DNA from 4 places in the Marinobacterium maritimum genome. Region 1 is predicted to be linked to each of the others. Evidence: predicted binding sites of a transcription regulator. Region 1 holds the regulator's gene; each other region holds the start of a gene.
The links. The regulator sigma-54, encoded in region 1, starts transcription at its own class of promoters, with help from an activator protein. The targets are predictions, from matches to a motif close to TGGCACNNNNNTTGCTNT.
Positions count from the first base shown of each region.

Region 1 (6,019 bases):
GGTAAAGTCGACATCAAGCGGTACACCGTGTTTGAAGCCAAAGGATTCGAGCTGCAATGACAGGCTCTGTTCGCTACGCCCGGCGACACGCAGTTTTACCTCGTCCCGGAGTTCATACAGAGAGAGACGGGTGGTGTCGATACGCAGGTCGGCCAGGTTGGCAATCGGCTCCAGCAGCTCGCGCTCGGTACGGATTGCCTGCTGCAGGCTCTGGTCGTTGTCGGTCAGCGGATGGCGGCGACGGGTGGCGTTGTAACGGCGCAACAGGGTCGCTTCGCCGGCATCAAGAAAAAGCGTTTCCGCGGTCAGTCCCGGCAGCTGGCGCAGTTGCTGCATCACTTCAGGGAAGCGTACCAGATTGCTGGGCAGGTTGCGGGCATCAATGCTGACGGCGATCGCCTGGGCGGGCCGGGATTCGGCCAGCATCAGGCGGATCAGCTCCGGCAGCAGCAGTGCCGGCAGGTTGTCGATGCAGTAGAAACCGACATCCTCAAGTGCCTGCAGGGCGGTACTCTTGCCGGATCCGGAACGGCCGCTGAGGACCACCAGACGCATTCTATTGCCCCTGACACAGGCCCTGAACGCGTTTGAGCAGACTCTCGGAGTCTTCGCAGGCGCGCAGAGCTTCACGTGTTTCCGAGTGATTGAACAGTTCCGCCAGGCCTGCCAGTGTCTGCAGGTGTTCCTCGGCACCCTGTTCGGGGACCAGCAACAGGCAGACCAGGTCAACCGGGCGGTTGTCGATGGCATCGAAGTCGATCGGGGAGGCCAGGGTCATCAGCATGCCGACCGCTCGGTCAACACCGGCCATGCGACAGTGTGGAATAGCGACGCCTTCACCGATACCGGTACTGCCAAGGCGCTCGCGATTGATAAGGCCGCTGAAGATATCTTCAGCGGCCGGGCCATTCAATTGCTCAGCAATCGTTTGACTGGCGAGTTCGAGAACACGCTTCTTGCTGACCACATCCACATGGCAGAGCGTGAGAGAGGGGGTCAGCAGTTCTGATAGTTGCATGTCGTGACGTGCTGCTACCGGTTATTTGTGGGATTTGATTTTTTCTTTGTGCTTGATGATCTGGCGATCCAGCTTGTCGACCATACCATCAATTGCAGCATACATGTCGTCATGCTGGTGTGCCGCAAAGACTTCACCGCCAGCCAGGTGGATGTTGGCTTCAGCTGTCTGGCGCTGCTTCTCAACACTGAGTGTGACCTGTGCATTAGTGATGTTATCGAAGTGACGTTCCAGGCGGTCAAACTTGGTACGTACGTACTCGTCCAGAGCGCCTGTCAGTTCGACGTGGTGGCCAGTGATGTTGATCTGCATAGGTTTTTCTCCTCGTCATGGACACGTTCTTACAGCGTGCCTTTCCATTCCCATTAAACCAGACGCTTGCGCTCATTAGAAGGCGGAATGTTCATCGCTTCACGATATTTTGCAACGGTGCGTCTGGCGACATTGATTCCCTGTTCTTTTAACAGCTGAGCGATCTTGTTGTCACTGAGTGGCTTGGCCGTATTTTCATTGTTGACCAGTTTCTTGATCAGCGCCCGAATCGCCGTGGAAGAGGCGGCGCCGCCATCGGACGTGCTGACGTGACTGGAGAAGAAGTACTTGAGTTCAAAGATGCCGCGTGGCGTATGCATGTACTTCTGTGTGGTCACGCGCGAAATGGTGGATTCGTGCATGTCGACCGCTTCGGCGATGTCGTGCAGTACCATCGGTTTCATGCCTTCTTCACCCTCCTCGAAAAAGTCGATCTGGCGCGCGACGATCTCGGTGGACACCTTGAGCAGCGTTTCATTGCGGCTGAGCAGGCTTTTGAGGAACCAGCGAGCTTCCTGCAGGTGGTTCTTCAGGTAGGTGTTGTCGGCGCTGTTGTCGGCCCGTCGAATCAGGTCGGCATACTGGGTGTTGATCTTCAGACGCGGCGAGGCGTCGGTGTTGAGACTGACGTTCCACTGCCCCTGGATCTTGCGCACGATCACGTCGGGGATGACGTATTCGGGTGGCTCCGAGCTGATCAGGGTGCCGGGCTTGGGGTTCAGGCTCTGGATCAGACTGATCACCTGCTGCAGGCTGTCTTCCTTGAGACGCAAGCGGCGCATCAGGGTGCGATAATCGTGGCTGCCAAGCAGGTTCAGATGGTCGCGTACCAGGCGTACGGCATCGTTGAGCAGTGGGGTGTCCTCGGGCAGTTGGCGCAGCTGCAACTGCAGGCATTCGCTGAGGTCGCGGGCGCAGACGCCGGCTGGGTCGAACTGCTGCACTCGGTGCAGCACCGCTTCGATCTCGTCAGTGTCGCAGTCAGAGAAACGTTCGGGCTCGCTCTGCTGGAAATGCTCCAGTACCTCGTCGACACTGGTGCGCAGGTAGCCGTCGGCATCGACCGCATCGATCAGGGCGAGGGCCACCATGCGGTCGTTGTCACTCATCGGGGTCAGGTTCAGCTGCCACAGCAGGTGATCCTGAAGATCATCCTCGGTGCTGTCGTTGTCACCTGGATCCCAGTCACTGTCGCGTTCGGGGCCGGGCGAGCTCTGATGCTGGAAAGTGTCGTCCCACTGGCTGTCGGTCGCCAGTTCGGTGGGAATCTGCTCGTTCCAGCCATCCTCGCCGCTGTCTTCCCAGCTATCCTGGTCCTCGGTCGCGGCCGGCTGCTCGCTATCGCGGGAGCTGTCCTGTTCGGCACTGGTGTCCTGCTTTTCGGCTTCGGCCTCCGCCGTTTCCTGTTCCTCATCCACTTCCAACAGGGGGTTGCTGTCCAGCGCTTCCTGAATTTCCTGCTGCAGATCCAGAGTGGAGAGCTGCAGCAGGCGAATCGCCTGCTGCAGCTGCGGCGTCATTGTCAGCTGCTGGCCGATCTTGAGTTGTAACGACTGCTTCATATGCAAACTGCCGGGTTGACCGAGTTGGGAGTAGACATGCTGCGGCGCTTAGAGGGCGAACTGCTCGCCCAGATACGCGCGGCGGACCTGCTCGTTGTTGAGGATGTCCTGCGGGCTGCCTTGGGCCAGGATGCCCCCTTCACTGACGATATAGGCTCGCTCGCAGATATCAAGGGTCTCTCGCACATTGTGATCGGTGATCAGAATGCCGATATTGCGGGACTGCAAGTGCCGGATCGTCTGCTTGATGTCACTGACCGAGATGGGATCGACGCCGGCGAACGGTTCGTCCAACAGAATGAAGTCAGGCTCGGTGGCCAGCGCGCGAGCGATCTCAACGCGACGGCGCTCACCGCCGGACAGTGCCATGCCGAGGCTGTCGCGCAGATGGGTGATATGGAACTCTTCCAGCAGCTCTTCCAGTAGCGTATCGCGCTGACTGGCTGACAGCTCCTTGCGGGTTTCCAGAATCGCCATCAGGTTATCGCGCACACTGAGCTTGCGAAATACCGAGGCTTCCTGAGGCAGGTAGCCGATGCCGCGGCGAGCACGCTCATGCATCGGCAGCCGGGTGACATCATCCTGGTCGATGCGAATTTGGCCATGATCGGCGTTGATCAGGCCGACAATCATGTAGAAACAGGTGGTCTTGCCAGCGCCGTTGGGGCCGAGCAGGCCGATGATCTGGCCGCTGTTCATCTCCAGCGAAACGTCACGAACCACCTGACGACCCTTGTAGCTCTTGGCCAGGTGCAGCGCCTGCAGCTGTTTTACCTGTGCGGACATCAGTTCCCCTCGGTCTTCGGCTGAATCACCATCTGTACGCGCTGGCCTGAATCCTTATCGCTGCCATACGCGTTTACCACGGCTTTTTCCATGTTGTAGACGATGCGTTCACCGGTAAAGGTATCACGGCCCTGATCCACCCGGGCGGAATTGGTAATGGTTACTTCCTGCTTGTTGACGCGGTAGTCCATGCGCTCGCCATAGGCCTTGGTCAACGGTTGATCCTGGCTTGGCTGCTGCTGGAACTGGGCCGGTTTACCGGTGGAGATGATGCGTTGCACCCCCCTGTCATTGCGATGCAGTTCGACGCGGGCGCCGCGGATCACCATGGTGCCCTGCACGATCTCTACATTACCGGTATACACGGTGATGCCGGTGCGCTCGTTCATGCTGGCATGATCGGCACTGATATGAATGGGCTTCTGCTGGTCTTCCGGCAGGGCCTGGGCCAGTGCCGGCAGGGTCAGAAGGGTGGCCAGAAACAGGGAACGAAGTTTATTGCACATGGTATTCACCCTTCACGTCCGAGAGCAGATCTATCCGTTGTTGATCGAAAAACAGGTCCATGCCGACCGCTGACGTGGTATCCGAACCGCGCTGCATCCGAACCGGGTGGTCAGTGTGTGCATAGTCACGGGGAGGATACAGAGTCAGTTGATCGGTTGTCATCAGGCTGGGCTGGCCGGCAGCCGGATTATCGTGAAGCTGAACATTGCCTGCAAGCAGGATCTGTTGTCGGGAGTCCGGCAGGGTGCCCTGGTCGGCACTCAGCAGGTAGTGCCCGCCAGCTTTGCCCGGCACTCGCGTGACGGGAGTTTCAAGCCGCATGGCGGCCTGCTCGGGGTAATGTTGCATCAGTGGCGTCGTCAGTAGCTGTGCGACAGTGCCATCATCCTGCCAGCGGGTAATCTCCGCATTGCGAATGAAAAAGTCGACTTGTTCAACCGGCGTGTCACCTGTCAATGGTGCGTTTTCTTCCGGTGTGATCAATCCCCACCACAGCAGGGGTGCGGCAACCAGGGTCGCGGTGATCAGCAGGCGCTGACGCTGGCTCAGCATCCGCGGTACTCGGCATAAATGGCATCCAGCTTGCCTTGAGCGGCCAGGATCAGTTCGCAGAACTCACGCGCGGCGCCCTTGCCGCCGGCGGCGCTGGTTACCCAGTCGGCTTCCTTGCGCACCAGTGGATGGCCGTTGGGCACGCAGGCACCAAAGGCGCTGGCACGGATGGCGGCCAGGTCAGGCAGGTCGTCACCGATGTAGGCGGTGTCGGCAGCGCAGTGGCCGCTCTGGGACCAGAGTTCGTCCAGCGCGACCAGCTTGTCTTCCCGGCCCTGACGCAGGTAGGTGATGCCCAGTGCTTCGGCGCGCTGCTCGACCTGAGGCGAGCGGCGGCCGGTGATGATGGCGGTTTCAATGCCGCAGCGCTGCAGCAGCTTGATGCCCAGTCCGTCCAGGGTATGAAAGCTTTTGACTTCACGTCCGTCGGCGAGGAAGTTCAGGCGGCCGTCGGTAAGAATACCGTCGACGTCAAATACGGCCAGACGGATGCCGGCCAAGGCTTCGCGCAACTGCGGAGAAAGGCTATCCAGGTGCATCAGATGACTCCTGCTTTTAGCATGTCGTGCATGTTAAGGGCACCGACTGGGCGGTTCTGTTCGTCTACCACCAGCAGGGCATTGATTTTGCGTTCCTGCATCAGGCTCAGTGCCTCGGCGGCCAGAATTCCCGGGCGCACGCTGGTGCCGCCGGCGGTCATCACATCCTTGATGCGGGTTGTGGCCAGGTCGACGCCCTGATCCAGGGTGCGGCGCAGGTCGCCGTCGGTGAAGATGCCCAGCAGGCTGCCTTCAGTATCGGTGACGGCGGTCATGCCCAAGTGCTTGCGGGTGACTTCGAGCAGGGCTTCCCGCACCGGGGTATCAACCTGCACCAGCGGGATTTGATCACCGGTGTGCATGATGTCATCCACCTTGAGCAGCAGGCGGCGACCCAGGCTGCCGCCCGGGTGCGAGAAGGCGAAGTCTTCGCTGCTGAAGCCGCGGGCTTCCAGCAGTGCGATCGCCAGCGCATCACCGAGGACCAGTTGTGCCGTGGTGCTGGAGGTCGGCGCCAGGCCCAGCGGGCAGGCTTCGCGGTCGACCGGAATGTGCAGGCTGATATCGGCACTGCGTGCCAGGGTGGAACCGGCGTTGGCCGTCATGCTGATCAAGGGTGCGCCCATGCGCTTGATCAGTGGCAGGATGGTGACCACTTCGGCGGTTTCACCGGAGTTGGACAGGGCCAGCACTACATCGTCGCCGGTGAACATGCCCAGATCACCGTGGCTGGCTTCGCCCGG
Region 1 covers NZ_BAAAET010000002.1:266,040-272,058, forward strand. Annotated here, with positions in the region: gene rapZ (RNase adapter RapZ) at 1-555, opposite strand, end outside; gene ABD013_RS07610 (PTS sugar transporter subunit IIA) at 557-1,018, opposite strand; gene hpf (ribosome hibernation-promoting factor, HPF/YfiA family) at 1,040-1,330, opposite strand; gene ABD013_RS07620 (RNA polymerase factor sigma-54) at 1,384-2,892, opposite strand; gene lptB (LPS export ABC transporter ATP-binding protein) at 2,941-3,678, opposite strand; gene lptA (lipopolysaccharide transport periplasmic protein LptA) at 3,678-4,184, opposite strand; gene lptC (LPS export ABC transporter periplasmic protein LptC) at 4,174-4,737, opposite strand; gene ABD013_RS07640 (KdsC family phosphatase) at 4,731-5,276, opposite strand; gene ABD013_RS07645 (KpsF/GutQ family sugar-phosphate isomerase) at 5,276-6,019, opposite strand, start outside.

Region 2 (6,019 bases), on a different contig from region 1:
TAGGTGTTCATCATGTCCGGCACCTGTGCAGGCCACCAGCAGGGGTCGGCGCAGCCATAAAGATCGGACTCCATCGGCTGACACAGGGAGGTCACGCCACCGAAGGCATCGATCTCCCAGCCCGGGTCGGTTGTGGCGGTACAACCGGCCAGCGCACTCATGGTGACGACCTCTTCCACGTTGTCGTCGGCCACGGCCTGGCTCAACAGCTGAGCCTTGTTGTTGATCGCTTTGAGATGTTTCATGTCAGTGCGCCCTCCGAGGCGAGATGTACTGGTCGATGAAGGCGGGATTGACCGCCATGATGCGGCTGTAGACTTCGATGCCGAAGTCGACCCAGTCACGCATCAGGTCGCAATAGTGATAGGTGGGATGAGTCGGGTCCCCGTAACGGGCGTAGCTCTCGTGATAACAACCGCCGGAGCAGAGGTTGCGAATGCGACAGCTGGCACAGCCGGTGTCGGTACGATCCAGACGTTTGGACAGGAAGTCGCCCAATTCCACCTGCTGCACACCGCTCTTCACATTGCCAAAGGTCGGCATATCAGAGCCGGTGAAACGGTGACAGAGGTTGAGCTCGCCTTCGTGATCCACCGCCAGCATTTTCAGGCCTGCACCGCAGGGCAGCGCTTTCTTGTGGCCTTCGTGCAGGTCGGTGATCAGCTGGTGCATGTTGGAAAAGCCGATATTTCGGTGTTCCAGCGCAGCCTCCAGGTAGCGCTGCCCCAAGCGTTTCATGCCGGCAAAAACTTCCACCAGCTCCTCGGAGGTGAGGTTGTAGCTGCTGATATCACCGGAGGTGACCGGCGCAAAACCGACTTCCGAGAATCCCATCTCGTTGAACAGGTGGTCCCAGATCTGCTCCACCTCGGTGGTACCACGGGTCAGCGTGACGCGTGCGCCGATGGGGCGTGAGTCGTAACGCTCCAGCAGCCTCAGCGCCTTGCGACGTACTACATCGTAGGTACCCTGACCGCCGACGGTGATACGGTTCTTGTCGTGGATCGCCTTGGGTCCATCCATGCTGACCGACAAACCAAAGCGATGGGCGTTGAGCCAGTCGATGATCTCGTCGGTGAGCAGCGTGGCATTGGTGGTCATGACGAACTCCACCTGCTTGCCCAGCTCGGCGAAACGGCCTTCGCAGTACGCCACCATCGCCTCGATCAGCGGGCGATTGCTCAGCGGTTCGCCACCGAAGAACACCACCGTGTAGCGCTCTTCATCCGGTGATTCGCGCAGCAGCATCTCCACCGAATCGATCGCGGTCTGCAACTCCATCTTGCGACCGGCGGAGGGTATATCCAGGTCTTCCTTGTAGCAGTAGGTACAACTGAGATTGCAGCCGGTGTTGACGTTCAATACCACCGTGGTCAACGGGAACTGGTCTACCCGGCGCGTGCCAATCTCGTCGGTCAGCGGCCGGCCATCGTTGACCAGCTCCAGCGCCAGCAGCTCGCGTACCGTTTCGGTGATCTCCTGTTCCGAAAAACGGTTGCTCAAGCCCGTGACCAGTGCCTCGGCCGATTCTGCACCACTGCGCAGCCGATCGAGTATGCCCGAAGTCAGGCTATCCAGTGCAAACAGCGAACTGGACGGAATATGGAACAGCATCCGGGTATCCCCGACCTGCACCTCATGCAGGTTGTGTTCCACCAGATTGAGTACAGCACCCATATCCGGTCTCCCCTTTCAGATTTCATATCGAGTGCCAAAGGGCACTCCCCTGATTGCATCGAACCCGCTGATCAGGGGATCGGGGGGTTATTCCAGCGCTGTACAGTGACGATCATCTGTCCTTCGGCACTGTGTGTCTCGGCACCGTCCTGTACACTCGCCTGTACCTTCAGATTGCCGGCGTTGTTGGTCATCATGCGGCGCTCCGGGTTGGGACCGGCCGCGGCGGGTGTGAAGACACCGGTACTGGCGTTCATACGACCTGTGAAATGAACATCGCGGTCGGCCTCAGCCACGTCATCGAACGGCGCCACAGACCAGGTCGCCGGCATCATGCCGACACGGTAATCATCGGCCGTTCCATCCTTGCCATCCGGGCCTGCCGCCCAGGCTTCGGCCTCAAAGCGTGCCTCCACGCGTGGTGTGGAACTGCCGTTACCGCCGATACGGGCCACGGCAAACTCAGGTACCACCTTGACATCGGCAATGCGGTCATAGATGGCAAAACGACCGCCTTCAGTCACGCCTACACTCGGTGTCATCACACCTGATGCGTTACTGGCAGCACGAGCACGCACGCGGATCAGGTCGGGGCTTTCACTGATCACTTCAACCACATCCACCCCTGTTCCCAGCACCGGCAGGCCGCTCAAACCCGTACCGACAATGGTGATCTCGGCTTCAGTACCGGCTTTGATGTAGGCAGGCTGCACAGCCAGAATACTGCTCGCCCCCTTGGCATCACGTGCGGCAACAACATCAGCGCCTACCTCATCCTTGTCACGCAGGAACATGCGACCGCTCAGCTGGCCGTCCTTCAGTGCAAACACCTGGCGCATCACCTGACCATCGATTTCGAGATTGGCGCGCCATTCGTAACCGGTGTAGACGACTGCTTGTCCCTTGCCCTTGAGTTCACTGCCATCGGCATACTGACCGGTCAGCATAAGTGCATACTGATCTTCACCCTCTGTCGGGGTCACGCTCATGCGGGCATGGAAAGCGCCCTTGCCCGGCATATGGCCGGCCAGCGTCCAGTCACCCTGGACCGGTGCGACCGCCTGTTGCTGCCACTGAGCCCAGGCCCTGGAGTCCATCGGCAGGGATTCCGCCAGTTCCGGCACCATCTTGTTCAATGTCAGATCCAGCCAGTCGCGGTCTCGGGCCAGCGCCTGGAATTCGGTGGTCGGCCACTGGCCGAGGTGAAAGTGAACCAGGTGTTCCCATTCAGAGGCCGGGCGGCGCTGCAGCAGCACGCGTGCACCGGAGTGACAGCGAGCACATGTCTCGGTGAACATCTGGGAGTCAAAAGCTTCAGGGGTGTTGAGACGGCGCTCCAGTGCGTAGCGTGCACCTTCGGTCTCCGACGGGGCCAGGCCCTGACGATCAGCCAGATATTTGACCACTGTGCGTCGATCTTCATCGCTGATCTTGAGCCCGTGCATCACTTGCATGCGGGCGATGGTCATCAGCCAGCCTTCCGGTGTCTTGCGCTGATGGCTGATGCGGCTCCACTGTTGATCGCCTTCCTGAGTGTGACAGGCCAGACAGTTGCTCTGAATAATCTGTTCGGCATCTGACGCCGCCTGCGACGACTGAGTCGCTAAAGCCACGGCCAATGCAAGTAAACCTCGCCCCAGGGGTTTTAGTGTTGTTGTTTTCAAGGTCCGACCTCCTTCAGTGGTCATTTGCGGGATCTCGGCTCCGAGACACCCGTTGAGCTCCGGGTCATGTTGAGTCAACGTGAAGGAAGCACAGCCTGTGCCAAATTAATTTTTCGTCTATAAAACAGTAACTTGTTTTTAATATTACGACTTTCGACCCCCTGTTCCCGCGAACACTTTCTGTCTTATCTCGAGACAGGAGTTTCATTCTGAGACAAGCGACTGCGATAACCCACAGATGCCGGCAATGGGCTTTGTCATCCCAAGCATCTGCTCCGGGCTCAAAACTGGACGCCTGTCTCAATCTGCGACAGACGCCCGCGACATGAAATCGTCATGAAAACCAAAAAAGTCATTTATTTTCATGAACATAAGAGCAATCATGAAAACTGGCACAGGCATTGCCATTCATCTCTTACAGCTATCACGATAACCATAAGAGGTATGCCATGACTGAGTTTTCCCTCCACCCCGACACTCAGGCCTTTATTAACCGAACTCACGCCCTGCTGATCGGTGATCAGCGGCCGGAAGCCAGTGATGGCGGTAGCATTGATGTGATAAATCCGGCCACAGGGGAGCGCTTCACCCAGGTTGCACGAGGCACTGCCGAGGATATCAACCGGGCGGTCGCCATCGCTCGCAATACATTCGAAGACTCTTCATGGAGCCGGATGAAACCGGTTGAGCGCGAGCGGCTGTTGTGGCGCTTTGCCGATCTGCTGGAAGCCAATGCCCAGTCTCTGGCTGAGATCGAGTGCCTCGACAACGGCAAGAGCGTGGCCATCGCCAAGGCGGTGGATATTCAGCTGGCGATCAATTTCCTGAGATACATGGCTGGCTGGGCCACGAAGATCGAGGGCAGCCACGTGCAGCCGTCCGTCCCCTTCATGCCGGACGCCCAGTTCCACGGCTACACCACCCGCGAGCCGGTCGGTGTTGTAGGTGCCATCGTGGCCTGGAACTTCCCGCTGCTGCTGGCCTGCTGGAAACTGGGACCGGCACTGGCCACCGGTTGTACCGTCGTACTCAAACCGGCGGAAGATACCCCGCTGACAGCATTGCGCCTGGGAGAACTGGCACTGGAAGCGGGCTACCCGGCCGGCGTACTCAATGTGGTGCCGGGCCTTGGCCAAGACGCCGGTGCGGCGCTGTCATCCCACCCGGACGTGGACAAACTGACCTTCACCGGCTCGACCGGTGTCGGCAAGCTGATCGGCAAGGCGGCGATGGATCAGATGACGCGGGTGACGCTGGAACTGGGCGGCAAGTCGCCCACCATCGTGCTTGACGATGCCAACCCTCAGGAAGCGGCGGCCGGTGCTGCCAACGCCATCTTCTTCAACCACGGTCAGGTCTGTTGTGCGGGCTCCCGTCTTTACGTGCAGCGCAAACTGTTCGATAACCTGATCGCCGACATCACCGATATCGCCGGCAATATCCGCCTCGGTAACGGGCTGGACCCGTACACCGAAATGGGTCCGCTGGTATCCGCCGTGCAGCAGCAGCGTGTGCACAGCTATATCGAGAAGGGACTGGCCGAAGGCGCTACGATCACCACCGGTGGCAACACCCAGGGACCAGGCTTCTTTGTGCAGCCCACCGTAGTGGTCGATGTGAACCAGCGCTCAACGCTGGTACAGGAGGAGATCTTCGGCCCGGTACTGGTGGCCATGCCGTTCGATACTATCGAGGAGGCGATCCGTATCGCCAACGACAGCCAGTACGGGCTGGGTGCCAGCATCTGGTCCAACAACCTGTCAGCGGTGCACCGAATGGTGCCGCGCATCAAGTCCGGCAGTGTCTGGGTCAACTGTCATACCGCGCTGGACCCGGCCTTGCCGTTCGGTGGCTTCAAGCAATCCGGCCTGGGTCGCGAGATGGGCGCCGCCTGCATCGAGCACTATACCGAGGTCAAATCGGTACTGATGAAGATCTGACCGGTTAACCGGCAGCGGATTCAGCGCTGCCGGTGACTCTCAGGCCCGGCGGTAGCTGCGGAGCGTGAACTGTGGCTGGAATCCCATACTGAGATACAGGGGTTCTCCCGCCGCCGATGCCTGAAGACACAGATACTCAGCCCCTGTTGCCTGTGCGCGTGCTACCAACTGCTGCATGAGCTCACGGGCGATGCCCTTGCCCTGCTGCTCCTGCGGCACGCCGACCTGGTGCACGCCCACCACCGCCCCTGTTCGATACAGGATGGCCGTCGCCACTGGAACACCGCCACACTTGGCCCAAAGCACCTCCACATCCGGCTGTTGCCGCAACCGCTCAATCACACTGGCATCGATCGAATAGCCGAAGGCACGACCACAAAGATCGGCCCAGGCTTCAGCATCACCGGCATGCTCAAGAAGGCTCAGATCGAGTCGGTCGCTCTTATTACCCGGCTCCTGACCACCCAGCGGCAAGACCATGACCAGCTGTTGCAGCCCCATTTCGAAGCCGCTGGCAACCAGTTGCTGCTCCAGCTGCGCCGATGTTTCCCCCGCATGCCAGATCGGGCAGAGGTAACCTGAGGGAATACAGGCCTGGATCGTCAGCGCGTCATACTCCTCCCTGAGGTCCCACTCCAGCCAGCATCGCCCTGGCCAGCTGAGCGAATAATGCAGACCTGAGCTCTGTCTCTGGGATCCCATCAGGCGCCAGAGACCGGTCAGGTTATCGATATTGGC
Region 2 covers NZ_BAAAET010000005.1:64,188-70,206, forward strand. Annotated here, with positions in the region: gene qhpC (quinohemoprotein amine dehydrogenase subunit gamma) at 1-245, opposite strand, end outside; gene peaB (quinohemoprotein amine dehydrogenase maturation protein) at 247-1,677, opposite strand; gene peaA (quinohemoprotein amine dehydrogenase subunit alpha) at 1,749-3,341, opposite strand; gene ABD013_RS15960 (aldehyde dehydrogenase family protein) at 3,791-5,281, shown strand; gene ABD013_RS15965 (GNAT family N-acetyltransferase) at 5,321-6,019, opposite strand, start outside.
Region 2: a site for sigma-54 is predicted at 3,427-3,444, ahead of peaA (quinohemoprotein amine dehydrogenase subunit alpha). Genes of this name have one in related genera too.

Region 3 (6,019 bases), on a different contig from region 1:
CACCATTGGCCGGTGTCAGCACGAAACTGCCCAGGCGCAAGCCAAAGCGCATCTCTCTGGCCGACAGCGCCAGAACCCAGGCCGTTAGTCGCGACAACCTTCGCTCGAGCGCCTCTCCCCCCAGCGCATCAAGATCGAGCCATAGATCGGGATCCTGATGACCGGCAAAATGCTTGGCATGAAGCCCCCGCCCACGGGCATAACTTTTCCAGTCCACCTGACGGGGCGACATACCCGGCTGAAACCGTTCCAGGCCTGCAAAATCATCATCCCCCCGGCGACTGCTCATACGATCATGTCCCTGACCTGAGCGATCTTCCAGCGCACCCGGCAACGGCGTCTCCAGAGGTTCAGGGTAGATCAGGTTTTTCATTTCCAGATTGAGCCAGGACCAGGCCCGGAACAAGCCCAAGGGATAATGGGTTTCCAGTTTCAACCCTCCCGGAAACAACCAGCCGCGCTGTTTTGCGGGACAATAGAGACGTACCGTCTGGCGCTCGTGTAACAGATCGACCACCTGCAACTGATCCGAATGTTCCAGCCTGAGGCTCAATTGCTCAAATGGCCGCGATGCATGCCGCTGTAACTCCAGCTCGAATCCCGCCTGGGTGCCTGCAAAGCAGGGCTCGGATGGCAGCACCCGCACTTCGATACCCGCCAGATTGGCATAGGTATGGAACATCGCCGACAGAAACACACCCAGTAGCAGGAAAGTCAGCGCATAGATCAGGTTGTTTTCGTAGTTGATCGCCATCACCAGCATCAACAGCAGTAGCAACAACCAGGCACTGCCGGCCCGGGTCGGCAGGATGAAGATACGGTTCTGGGTCAGCGTGTGCGAGCGCGCAGGTTGCTGTCTCGCCAGTGTCCAGCGCCTGACGCTAGCCTTCAGGGCCAAACGAAGCTCAGTGACCAATGACATCGACCTCGGCCAACAGCTGCGCCACCAGACGCTCGCTCTCGTGACCTGCCAAATCACTGGCAGAGCGGATACGATGCCCCACCACGGCAGCCAAAACGGCCTGCACATCCTCGGGCACCACATGATCCCGTCCGGCCAGCCAGGCCCAGCAGCGGGCACAGCGCAGCAGTGCCAAACCTCCACGTGGCGACACTCCGTAACTGAACCCTTCGGCTTCTCGCGTATACTGCAACAACCGCTGCACATAACCGATCAGACTGGCGGAAGCATGCACCTGGCCACACGCCAGCTGAACCTGTGCCAACTGTTCCGGCGTCAGGCACTGTTCCAACTGCTGGGCCTTCTCGCGCGTACCACCTCCGGCCAGCAACTGACGCTCCACTTCCGCCGCCGGATAGCCCAGCGTGACTCGCATCAGAAACCGGTCCAGCTGGGACTCCGGCAGCGGGAAGGTACCAAACTGGCTGGACGGATTCTGGGTCGCGATCACGAAAAAGGGCTCTGGCAGCGGATAACGCTCACCCTCAACGCTGACCTGCCCCTCCTCCATCGCCTCCAGCAGCGCCGACTGGGTCTTGGGGGTGGCGCGGTTAATCTCATCCGCCAGCAGCAACTGGGTAAATACGGGACCCGGGTGAAACCGAAAACGACTCTCCCCCGGCTCGAAAATCGAGACACCAATAATGTCCGCAGGCAGCATGTCGCTGGTGAACTGAATCCTCTTGTCGCCCAGCCCCAGTACCCGTGCCAACGCATGAGCCAGGGTGGTCTTGCCCATCCCCGGCAGATCTTCGATCAACAAATGCCCTTCTGCCAGCAAACAGGCCATCGCCAGACGAACCTGTTGCTCCTTGCCCAGTAGTACACTCGACAAAGATGCCAGTGCCTGCTCTACATGCGTCCTGAGTTTGTCCGTCACAACCACGCTCCCTCAAAATGTGGCCGCTAGTCTACCAGCGCTCACTGATCGGCCTCCAGTGCCCGGGTCAATAGATCTGCGCTCTGCATTGCTGCTGATAGCCCCTGGCCACAGACCCAATCGCCACAGACCCCGAGCCTGCCTGTTCCGCAAAGCGGGGGCGAACCGGAAGACGTGGCAACATCCGCATAGAGCCATCGGTGTATTCGATGCCGGGCAACTTGCACAGGCTCCTCCACCAGGTCGACAAAGGCATCGAGCAGCTGTTGTGCAACGTATTCGGGATTAGCATCTACATGCCGATCGGACCAGTCAGCCCTCGCCCGCAACTGCCAGACCTCACCACTGCGCCCAGGCTTGCCGCTGTCGCGACACACGCGGGACAGCACCGAGTGTTCACCTTCCAGCAGATCAACGGCCTGCAGCACACGTGGCCGCTGAGACAAAGCCAAAAGCAACACCCATGCAGACGACATACGTACTGCAGCCGCAGCAGACTGCAAGTCGGGCGCACCTGCCAGCAACGGAACCGCCTGAGGTGCCGGCACCGCAATGATGACTCGATTGTAAGGCCCCCAGTACCTGCCTGACTCATCCTGCAACCACCAACAGTCCTGTTCAGCCGGCTTCAATTCAGTAATTCGGGTTTGGCCATGCAGTGGTATACCGTCCAGCAGCTGCCGGGTAAGTGCGCTGGCACGAGGCGCCGACACCCAGGCATCAGCCCGGGTTCGGGACTGCAATTGCAGGTCTGCCCGTGTATGTGACCATAGCTGCAACGGCAGCGATTCAACTCTCATCAGCCGCATGGCTGTACTCTCGTCGAACACGTCTGCCCCCAGGTCTGCCGACACGTCTCCGAGTCTGGAGGCCGCCAACCGCCCCCCCGTCCCCCGACTCTTGTCAAAGACTTCCAGCCTTGCGCCCTTATCAGCCAAATTCCTTGCGACCATGCACCCTGCCACCCCGGCACCTATAACCGCAATGCGCTCTCCTGACAGCATCATTTTCTCCGATTAAAGGTATCTGCTACGACTTTTTTGAGTGCAGGGATCACTCATCAACCGGTTTCGGGTTGCGCCTGTGGAACACGACCGTTAGCATGTGCCTCAAACCAACCGGGAGCCCTGCCAAGCTGCCCTGTTACCGGCTCAAGGAGCCCTGTGTCATCATTGGCAGGGACCGGCCAGCGGTAGCCTGAGCATCGACGCATCTCCAAGCAACCAGGAGACCCCTGATGCAGATCGCCGATAAATCCGTCGTATCCATTCACTACACTCTGACCAACGCCGAAGGCAACGTGCTGGACAGCTCCAACGGTCAGGATCCCCTGGCGTACCTGCACGGCGCCAGCAACATCATCCCCGGTCTGGAAAATGCACTGGTCGGCAAGGCCGTTGGCGACAGCCTGAAGGTCACCGTTGAGCCTGAAGAAGGTTACGGCCCGGTACGTGACGAACTGGTACAGGACGTTGATCGCAGCGCCTTCAGCGGCATCGACGATATCCAGATCGGCATGCAGTTCATGGCTCAGACTCCCTGGGGCGAGCAGCCGGTAACAGTCGTCAAGGTTGAAGGTGACAACATCACTCTGGACGGCAACCACCCGCTGGCAGGCCAGACGCTGACATTTGATGTTGAAGTTGTCGAAGTGCGTGAAGCGACTGAAGAAGAAGTTGAGCATGGCCATGCTCACGGCGCCGGTGGTCATCACCACTAAGCCGCGTCAACGGCAGCCGGCACAACCGGCCCGCCACTGACCTGAAAAAAATCCGGCCCTGTTTCCAGGCGCCGGATTTTTTGTATCTGTACAAGACAGGCAAACCCCGATCTCAATCGAGGTCTGCACAGTGTCATCGGTCGTCGGAAGTGGACTCGATACGATGGATGCTCAGGTCCGCACCATTGTACTCCTGCTCCGCATCCAGGCGCAGGCCGACAAGGGTCTTGATCAGGCCGTAAACGATCAAGCCGCCCACCAGCGCAATGACCACGCCCAGCAGCGTACCCAGCAGCTGTGACATCAGACTGACGCCACCGAGGCCACCCAGTGCTTCGCTGCCGAAAATACCGGCGGCTATACCACCCCAGACACCGCAAAGGCCATGCAGCGGCCAGACACCCAGAACATCATCGATTTTCCAACGGTTCTGCACCAGGGTGAAGGTCCAGACAAAGAGCACACCCGCGACGCCGCCCACCAGCAGTGAACCAAAGGGGTGCATCACATCGGAACCGGCACAGACAGCCACCAGACCAGCCAGCGGACCGTTATGAATGAAGCCGGGGTCGTTACGACCGGCGATCAAGGCACTGATGATGCCACCGACCATCGCCATCAAACTGTTGACCGCTACCAGGCCGGAAATTCCATCCAGAGTCTGCGCGGACATGACGTTGAAGCCGAACCAGCCGATGCAGAGGATCCAGGCCCCCAGACCCAGGAAGGGGATATTGGACGGTGGGAAAGCGACCAGTCTGCCGCCCTTATAGCGACCGTTACGGATACCCAGCAGCACGACGGCTACCAGTGCCAACCAGCCACCGACACCGTGCACCACAACGGAACCGGCGAAGTCATGGAAGGGTGCACCAAACTGGTTCTCCAGCCAGGTCTGGATACCGTAGTTGCCGTTCCAGGCGATACCTTCAAACAGCGGATAGACCAGCCCAACCACAAGCGCGGAACCGGTCAGGAACGGCCAGAAACGGCCTCGTTCAGCGATCCCGCCGGAGATAATCGCCGGGATGGCGGCAGCAAAGGTCATCAGGAAGAAGAATTTGACCAACTCATAGCCATTGCCCTGCGACAACACATCAGCGCTGTCGTAGAAGGTAACGCCATAAGCCAACCAGTAGCCAACAATCATGTAGGCCAGTGCCGAGAATCCGAAATCACTCATGATCTTGGCCAGGGCGTTAACCTGATTCTTACGACGCACCGTGCCAACTTCAAGAAAGGCAAACCCTGCATGCATGGCGAACACCATGATCGCACCCAGCAGGATAAACATCGTATTCGCACTTTGCGACAGCTCGCTGATCGCACTGCTGATCGATTCCACTCTAGTCCCTCCGTAAAGGTTTCAGGTGCTCCAAAAAAGGGCGGCTGCACCAAAACACAGCACTTTCACCTTAGCACCTACTGCTCAAAATGACGGATCCCGCTTTGGTGCAGCCTGTTTATGGGGCTGCACCAGTCTTGGGCATTATTTGGGCAGTATAGAAAGCAGAATCCGTGCCAAATCCAAAACAGACTTGTGCACAAACAACAACAATCTGTTTTAACGGCGATGACGGATCTCGAAACAGCAATGGATTTTCGGGTTACGCTTGAAGTCAGGATCCAGTGTCTGGGCTGTGATCTCCTTGATATCGAACGCGTCGAGGCTGTCACGGTCGATGGCGAAACGGCGATAGTTATTGGAGAAGATCAGCAGGCCATCGGCCTTCAGCAGTTGCATCGCTCCCTGAATCAGTTTCACATGGTCACGCTGCACATCCAGTACATCTTGCATCCGCTTCGAGTTGGAGAAGGTCGGCGGATCCATGAAGATCAGGTCATAGCGCTCAGCATGCGGCTGATCCAGCCACTTGAAACAGTCCGACTGCACCAGCTTGTGGCGCGCCTTGGGCAGACCGTTCAGCTCCAGGTTGCGGCGCGCCCACTCCAGATAGGTGGCCGACATATCGACGCTGGTCGTGGTCGCCGCCCCACCAACACCGGCATGAACGCTGGCCGTCGCGGTATAGCAGAACAGGTTGAGTACATCCTTGTCTTTGGCCAGCTGCTGCAGCCGGTGGCGCACCGGACGGTGGTCGAGGAACAGGCCGGTATCCAGGTAATCGTGCAGGTTCACCTGCAGGCGGCAGCCATGTTCGACTATCTCCATGAAATTGCCGGTCTGGTCCTGGCGCTCATACTGCTGCTGCCCCTGCTGGCGCTTGCGCTGCTTGAGGACCACCCGCTCCGCCGGCAGTTCCAGTACCACCGGCACCGCCTGCATCACATCCTGTAGCCGGGAGAACGCCTTGACCGGGTCCACTTTCGCCGGTGGCGCATACTCCTGCACAACGGCATGACCGGGATAGATGTCGACCGCCACGGCATATTCCGGCATGTCTGCATCATAGACACGGTAACAACTGATCTGTTCACGCTTGACCCAGCGCGCCAG
Region 3 covers NZ_BAAAET010000001.1:1,263,721-1,269,739, forward strand. Annotated here, with positions in the region: gene ABD013_RS05790 (DUF58 domain-containing protein) at 1-922, opposite strand, end outside; gene ABD013_RS05795 (AAA family ATPase) at 906-1,841, opposite strand; gene ABD013_RS05800 (NAD(P)/FAD-dependent oxidoreductase) at 1,883-2,848, opposite strand; gene ABD013_RS05805 (FKBP-type peptidyl-prolyl cis-trans isomerase) at 3,079-3,561, shown strand; gene ABD013_RS05810 (ammonium transporter) at 3,695-4,906, opposite strand; gene rlmKL (bifunctional 23S rRNA (guanine(2069)-N(7))-methyltransferase RlmK/23S rRNA (guanine(2445)-N(2))-methyltransferase RlmL) at 5,126-6,019, opposite strand, start outside.
Region 3: a site for sigma-54 is predicted at 5,068-5,085, ahead of ABD013_RS05810 (ammonium transporter). Genes of this name have one in related genera too.

Region 4 (6,019 bases), 220 kb from region 1:
AGGCCACCGCCAATCACGACGGCACTGCCACCCTTGGCAGCGGCTTCGCGCATGATCTCCACGTCCTGCCAGGTACGAAAACCCATGACGCCGCTCAGGTCGATACCCGGCAGCGGCGGCAGGCTGGAATTGGAGCCGGTGGCCAGCACCAGCTGGTCGTATTGAATCTGCTTGCCGCTGCCCGTTCTCAGGCGGTGGCGTTCCGGTTCCAGCACCACCACCGGGTCTTTGCAGAGCAGTTCTATGCCCTGCTCTGCGTACCAGTCCGTGCTGTGCAGCTCCAGCGCCTGGTCTTCGATCTCGCCGGCCAGCAGCGGCGACAGCAACACCCGGTTGTAGGCCGGTCGGGGTTCACGGCCGATCATCAGGATGCGGCCTTCAAAACCGCTGCCCTGCTTGAGTTCCTGCACCAGTCGGGCAGCGGCCATACCGTTGCCGACGATCACCAGTTCCGCGTGCATAGCCATTCCTCCGCCTATTCCTCTGATGCCTGTGCTTCTGATGCTTAAGCCTGTTTGCGGGCTTCTTTGCTGGCCTTATCCGCGTTGCCCTTGAGGCGGCGGCTATCCAGCGGCTCCACCTTGCGCTGCTTCTCGTACAGGAAGCGCAGTACCTGATGGCGGCAGTGGTTGTACTCCGGGTCGTCGGCCAGCGCGATGCGGTCGCGGGGACGCGGCAGCTCCACCTTGAGGATCTCGCCCACGGTGGCGGCCGGGCCGTTGGTCATCATCACGATGCGGTCGGACAGCAGCACTGCTTCATCCACGTCGTGGGTGATCATGATCACGGTGTTGTTGAGTTCGTTCTGGATCTCCATCAGCGAGTCCTGCAGATGGGCACGGGTCAGCGCATCCAGCGCACCGAAGGGCTCGTCCATCAGCAGTACGGTGGGCTCCATCGCCAGCGCACGGGCGATGCCGACACGCTGCTTCATGCCGCCGGAGATCTCGTCCGGGCGCTTGTGGATGGCGTGGGTCATGTGCACCAGTTCCAGGTTGTGCTCGATCCACTCCTTCATCTCAGCCTTGCTCTTCCTGCCCTTGAACACCTGGCGCACGGCCAGTTCCACGTTCTCGTAGGCGGTCAGCCAGGGCAGCAGCGAGTGGTTCTGGAACACCACGGCACGTTCGGGGCCGGGCTCGTTCACTTCACGACCGTCCAGCACCACACCGCCGGTGGTGGCCTGATGCAGGCCGGCGACGATGTTCAGCACGGTGGACTTGCCGCAGCCGGAGTGGCCGATCAGGGAGACAAACTCGCCCCTCTGGATCTTCAGATTGACCCCGTCCAGTGCCTTGAAGGCCCCTTTCGGCGTCGGGAACTCGATGGAAACGTCTGTCAGTTCGAGATGTGCAGCCATGATAGTCATACCTCTTCAGGCTTTTGAAAAGCGTTATCGAGGCCGCTAGCGCAAGGAAACAATCGGCGAGATGAGGGAGTTTATGGTCTATAAATGACCGATTCGAGCCGATTTTTGACGCTGCGCTAGCAACGCAGATAGCTTTTCAACGTGTAATTGCGTTTTTGTCCCAGGAAACCGCACGCTGAATCAGCAGCATGATGCGGTCCAGCAGAAAGCCGATCAGGCCGATCACCAGTACGGCGACCATGATGCGGCCAAGGGAGTCAGAGCTGCCGTTCTGGAACTCGTCCCAGACGAACTTGCCCAGCCCCGGGTTCTGCGCCAGCATCTCGGCGGCAATCAGCACCATCCAGGCGATGCCCAGTGACAGACGCAGGCCGGTGAAGATCATCGGTACCGACGATGGCAACACGATGCGCACCACATGCGTCAGCCAGTTCAGGCGCAGCACCTTGCTCACGTTCTGCAGGTCCGGGCTGATGGCAGACACGCCCACGGCGGTGTTGATCAGCGTCGGCCAGAGGCAGCACAGCGACACGGTGAACAGCGAGGTCAGGAAGGACTTGGCGAACAGCGGGTCATCACTGACGTAGGCGGCACTGACCACCATGGTCACCAGCGGCAGCCAGGCCAGCGGCGAGACCGGCTTGAACAGCTGGATGATCGGGTTCAGCGCAGAATAGAGTGCGCCGTTGAGACCGATGCAGATGCCCAGCGGGATGGCGATCAGCGCGGCGATACCGAAGCCGGCCAGCACGGTTACCAGGCTGGTACCGATCTGGTCAAAGAAGGTCGACTTGCCGGTGTATTCACGGATTTTCGGCACGTAGTCCGGATCTTTCGCCACATGATCGGCGTTACGCTGTTCCTGACGCTCGTAAAAGGCGCTCTCCCGCACGCGTTCGTTGAAGTGTTCACTGATCAGGGCGTTGGCCTGTTCATAGACCTGGGTCGGCCCCGGGAACTGGCCCAGCGAGGTGTCGACCTGTTTGGCGCCCACCTGCCAGATGAACAGGAACACCAGCAGGCCGATCAGCGGCAGGCCGAGGGTTTGAGTCATACGCTTCAGCCAGCTGGCGAAGGTGTCGTTGGCTTTGACCCCGGCGATGCCGGACATGCCGGCGAGGGTCATGCGGATACTGCTCATGGTATGTCCTCCTCCTTCGGAGGGGCTCCGACGACAGCCGGAGCCCACAGCCATCAGATTTTGTCAGCGCCTTTCAGGCCGATACTGAACTTCTGCAGATACTCGTTCGGCTTGTGACCGTCATAAGTGATGCCGTCGATAAACTGGGTCTGCGGCGCCTTGAAGCCATCCTCGGAGGCAAAGTCCGGGAAATCGGCGGCGTCCATCTTGCCCTCGGCGATCAGCTCCTCGGCCGCGATGCGGTAGATATCCGGGCGGTACACCTTTTTGGCGATATCCATGTACCAGCTGTCCGGCTTCTGTTCCTCGATCTGGCCCCAGCGGCGCATCTGGGTCAGGTACCAGATGGCATCGGAGTAGTAGGGATAGGTGGCGTTGTGACGGAAGAAGACGTTGAAGTCGGGCACATCGCGCTTGTCACCCTTTTCGTACTCGAAGGTGCCGGTCATGGAGTTGGCGATCACTTCGGCGTCAGCCCCTACGTAGGCTGGACGCGACAGGATATCAACCGCTTCCGGACGGTTGGCGTTGTTGTTCTCGTCCAGCCACTTGGCGGCACGGATCATCGCCTTGACCACACGGATATGGGTATTGGGATACTTGTCGGCCCACTCCTTGGAAACACCGAACACCTTCTCCGGGTTGTCCTTCCAGATCTCGTAGTCGGTGATCACCGGCACGCCGATGCCCTTGAACACCGCCTGCTGGTTCCAGGGCTCACCCACGCAGTAGCCGTAGATGGTGCCTGCTTCCAGCGTGGCCGGCATCTGCGGCGGCGGAGTTACCGACAGCAGCGCATCAGCCTGCTGCTGGCCGCTGGTATCGCCCTTGTGCGGCGCGTAGTAGCCCGGGTGGATGCCACCGGCCGCCAGCCAGTAGCGCAGCTCGTAGTTGTGGGTGGAGACCGGGAACACCATGCCCATGTTGAACGGTTTGCCCTCGGCGCGGTACTTGTCCACCACCGGCTTGAGGTAGTCTGCCTTGATCGGGTGCACCGGCTTGCCATCCTCGCCCATGGGGATGTGTTCCTTCATCTGCTGCCAGATGTCGTTGGAGACGGTGATGCCGTTGCCGTTCAGGTCCATGCTGAACGCGGTGACGATGTGCGCCTGAGTGCCGTAGCCAATGGTGGCGCCCAGCGGCTGGCCGGCCAGCATGTGCGCACCGTCCAGCTGACCGTCGATGACGCGGTCGAGCAGAACCTTCCAGTTGGCCTGGGCTTCCAGCTGCACGTACAGGCCCTCATCCTCGAAGTACTGCTTCTCGTAGGCGATCGCCAGCGGTGCCATGTCGGTGAGCTTGATGAAGCCGAATTTCAGCTCCTCCTTCTCCGGATAGCCCACTTCGGCCTGCGCCGATGTCTGGGCCGTCAGGGTGGTGATGGCGATGGACGCCGCCAGTAACAGTCGCTTGAATGATCCCGGTTGTTTCAGCATGGTCTCGCTCTCCAGATACAAGAAGCAAAATGCAAAAAGGGCGCCGTTCCATGTCCCGGAGATCAATTCTCCGTTGATGGAACGGCGCCCTTGCCGTCAGTGTCGAAACTGAAATGTGGTGGCGATGCCTGAGCAGCGCCGGTCTGACTCGAGTGAAGCAGAAGCCGTGCCAAGATCATAAAAGCCACGCAAATCAGGACCCTTTACCGATTTTGGCGGTTTTTATGCGCCACTCCGCCCACTCGGTGCTGCACTGCAAAAAGGCAGCGCGCCCCAGAACCGGGCATTTTTCGTGCACTCGTTTCCCGTCCTGTGCCCTTATAACAGCGATTTAACCTCTCTTCCGCCGCTGGCACCCCTTTTGCAGCTACTTCTTCAATGACTACAAACAGCATTGGCAACGACGCCCACCACAATCGACACCCAAGTGCCGGTTGCTGTGGGCGTTCTTGTTTGGGCGTTTTGAATTGGAGTACGCCATGGGAAGCATGAGCAATCGGACCACCTGCCCCTATTGCGGCGTCGGCTGTGGCGTCAGTGCCACTACGGATAGCCAGCGGGTCATCGCCGTCAGTGGCGACAGCGAACACCCGGCCAACCGGGGGCGTCTCTGCGTCAAGGGCAGCGCCCTGCACGAGACCACCGGCCCCGAGGAGCGGCTGCTGGCACCGCGGGTGGATGGCCGCGAATACGGCTGGAACATAGCACTGGATACGCTGGCCACCCGGCTGGAAGCGATCATCCACCGCCATGGCCCCGAGTCGGTGGCCATGTACCTGTCCGGACAGCTGTTGACCGAGGACTACTATGTGGCCAATAAACTGATGAAGGGGTTCATCGGCTCGGCCCATGTGGATACCAACTCGCGGCTGTGCATGTCGTCCACCGTAGTCGGCTACAAGCGCGCCTTTGGCGGCGACCTGCAGCCGTGCAGCTACGAGGATATCGATCAGGCTGAACTGATGGTGCTGGTCGGCTCCAATGCCGCCTGGAACCACCCGATCCTGTACCAGCGTATGGTCGCCGCCAAGGCCGCCAATCCTGATCGCAGGGTGGTACTGATCGACCCGCGTCGCACCGCCACCGCCGATCTGGCCGACCTGCATCTGGCGCTGAAACCGGGCAGCGACGCACTGATTTTCAATGCCATCCTCGCCGCACTGGCACAACGGGGCGCGCTGGATGAGGCCTTTATCAATGCCCATACCGAGGGGTTTGATGCGGCACTGGAATCGGCACAAGCCACTGCCGGTGATCTGGCCGAGGTGGCACGACAGGCCGACGTGCCGCTGGCCGATCTTGAACAACTGGTGGACTGGTTCTGTACCACCGAGCGAGCGCTTACTTTCTTCTCCCAGGGCGTAAACCAGTCCAGCAGCGGCAGCGACAAGGTCAACAGCATCATCAACTGTCATCTGGCTACCGGCCGTCTGGGCCGCCCCGGCATGGGCCCCTTCTCGCTGACCGGACAGCCCAACGCCATGGGCGGTCGCGAGGTAGGCGGACTGGCCAACCAGCTGGCCGCACACATGGACTTCAGCCAGCCCGAGTTCATCGACCGGGTCGGCCGCTTCTGGCAGGCGCCCAACATGGCCCAGCAGGAAGGCTACAAGGCGGTACAGCTGTTCGAGGCGATCGAACGCGGCGAGATCAAGGCGCTGTGGATCATGGCCACCAACCCGCTGGTCAGCCTGCCTGATACGAACCGGGTACGCCGCGCACTGGAGAAGTGCGAGCTGGTGATCGTCTCCGAATGCATGGCCCACACCGATACACTGGAGCTGGCCGATATCGTGCTGCCTGCCAGCGGCTGGAGCGAAAAGAACGGCACCGTGACCAACTCGGAACGGCGCATCTCGCGCCAGCGAGGGCTGGTACCACCACCGGGAGAAGCCAAACACGACTGGTGGATCATCTGCGAGCTGGCCAAGCGGATGGGCTACCGGGAGGCGTTCGATTACACCTCCCCCGCCGATATCTTCCGCGAGCATGCCCGGCTTTCGGGGTTCGAGAACAACCGGAGCCGCGGCTTCGACATCAGTGCGCTGGCCGAGCTCAGTGACGAGGGTTACG
Region 4 covers NZ_BAAAET010000002.1:481,869-487,887, reverse strand. Annotated here, with positions in the region: gene ABD013_RS08665 (NAD(P)/FAD-dependent oxidoreductase) at 1-461, opposite strand, end outside; gene ABD013_RS08660 (ABC transporter ATP-binding protein) at 506-1,360, opposite strand; gene ABD013_RS08655 (ABC transporter permease) at 1,506-2,510, opposite strand; gene ABD013_RS08650 (CmpA/NrtA family ABC transporter substrate-binding protein) at 2,564-3,946, opposite strand; gene ABD013_RS08645 (nitrate reductase) at 4,435-6,019, shown strand, end outside.
Region 4: a site for sigma-54 is predicted at 4,101-4,118, ahead of ABD013_RS08650 (CmpA/NrtA family ABC transporter substrate-binding protein). Genes of this name have one in related genera too.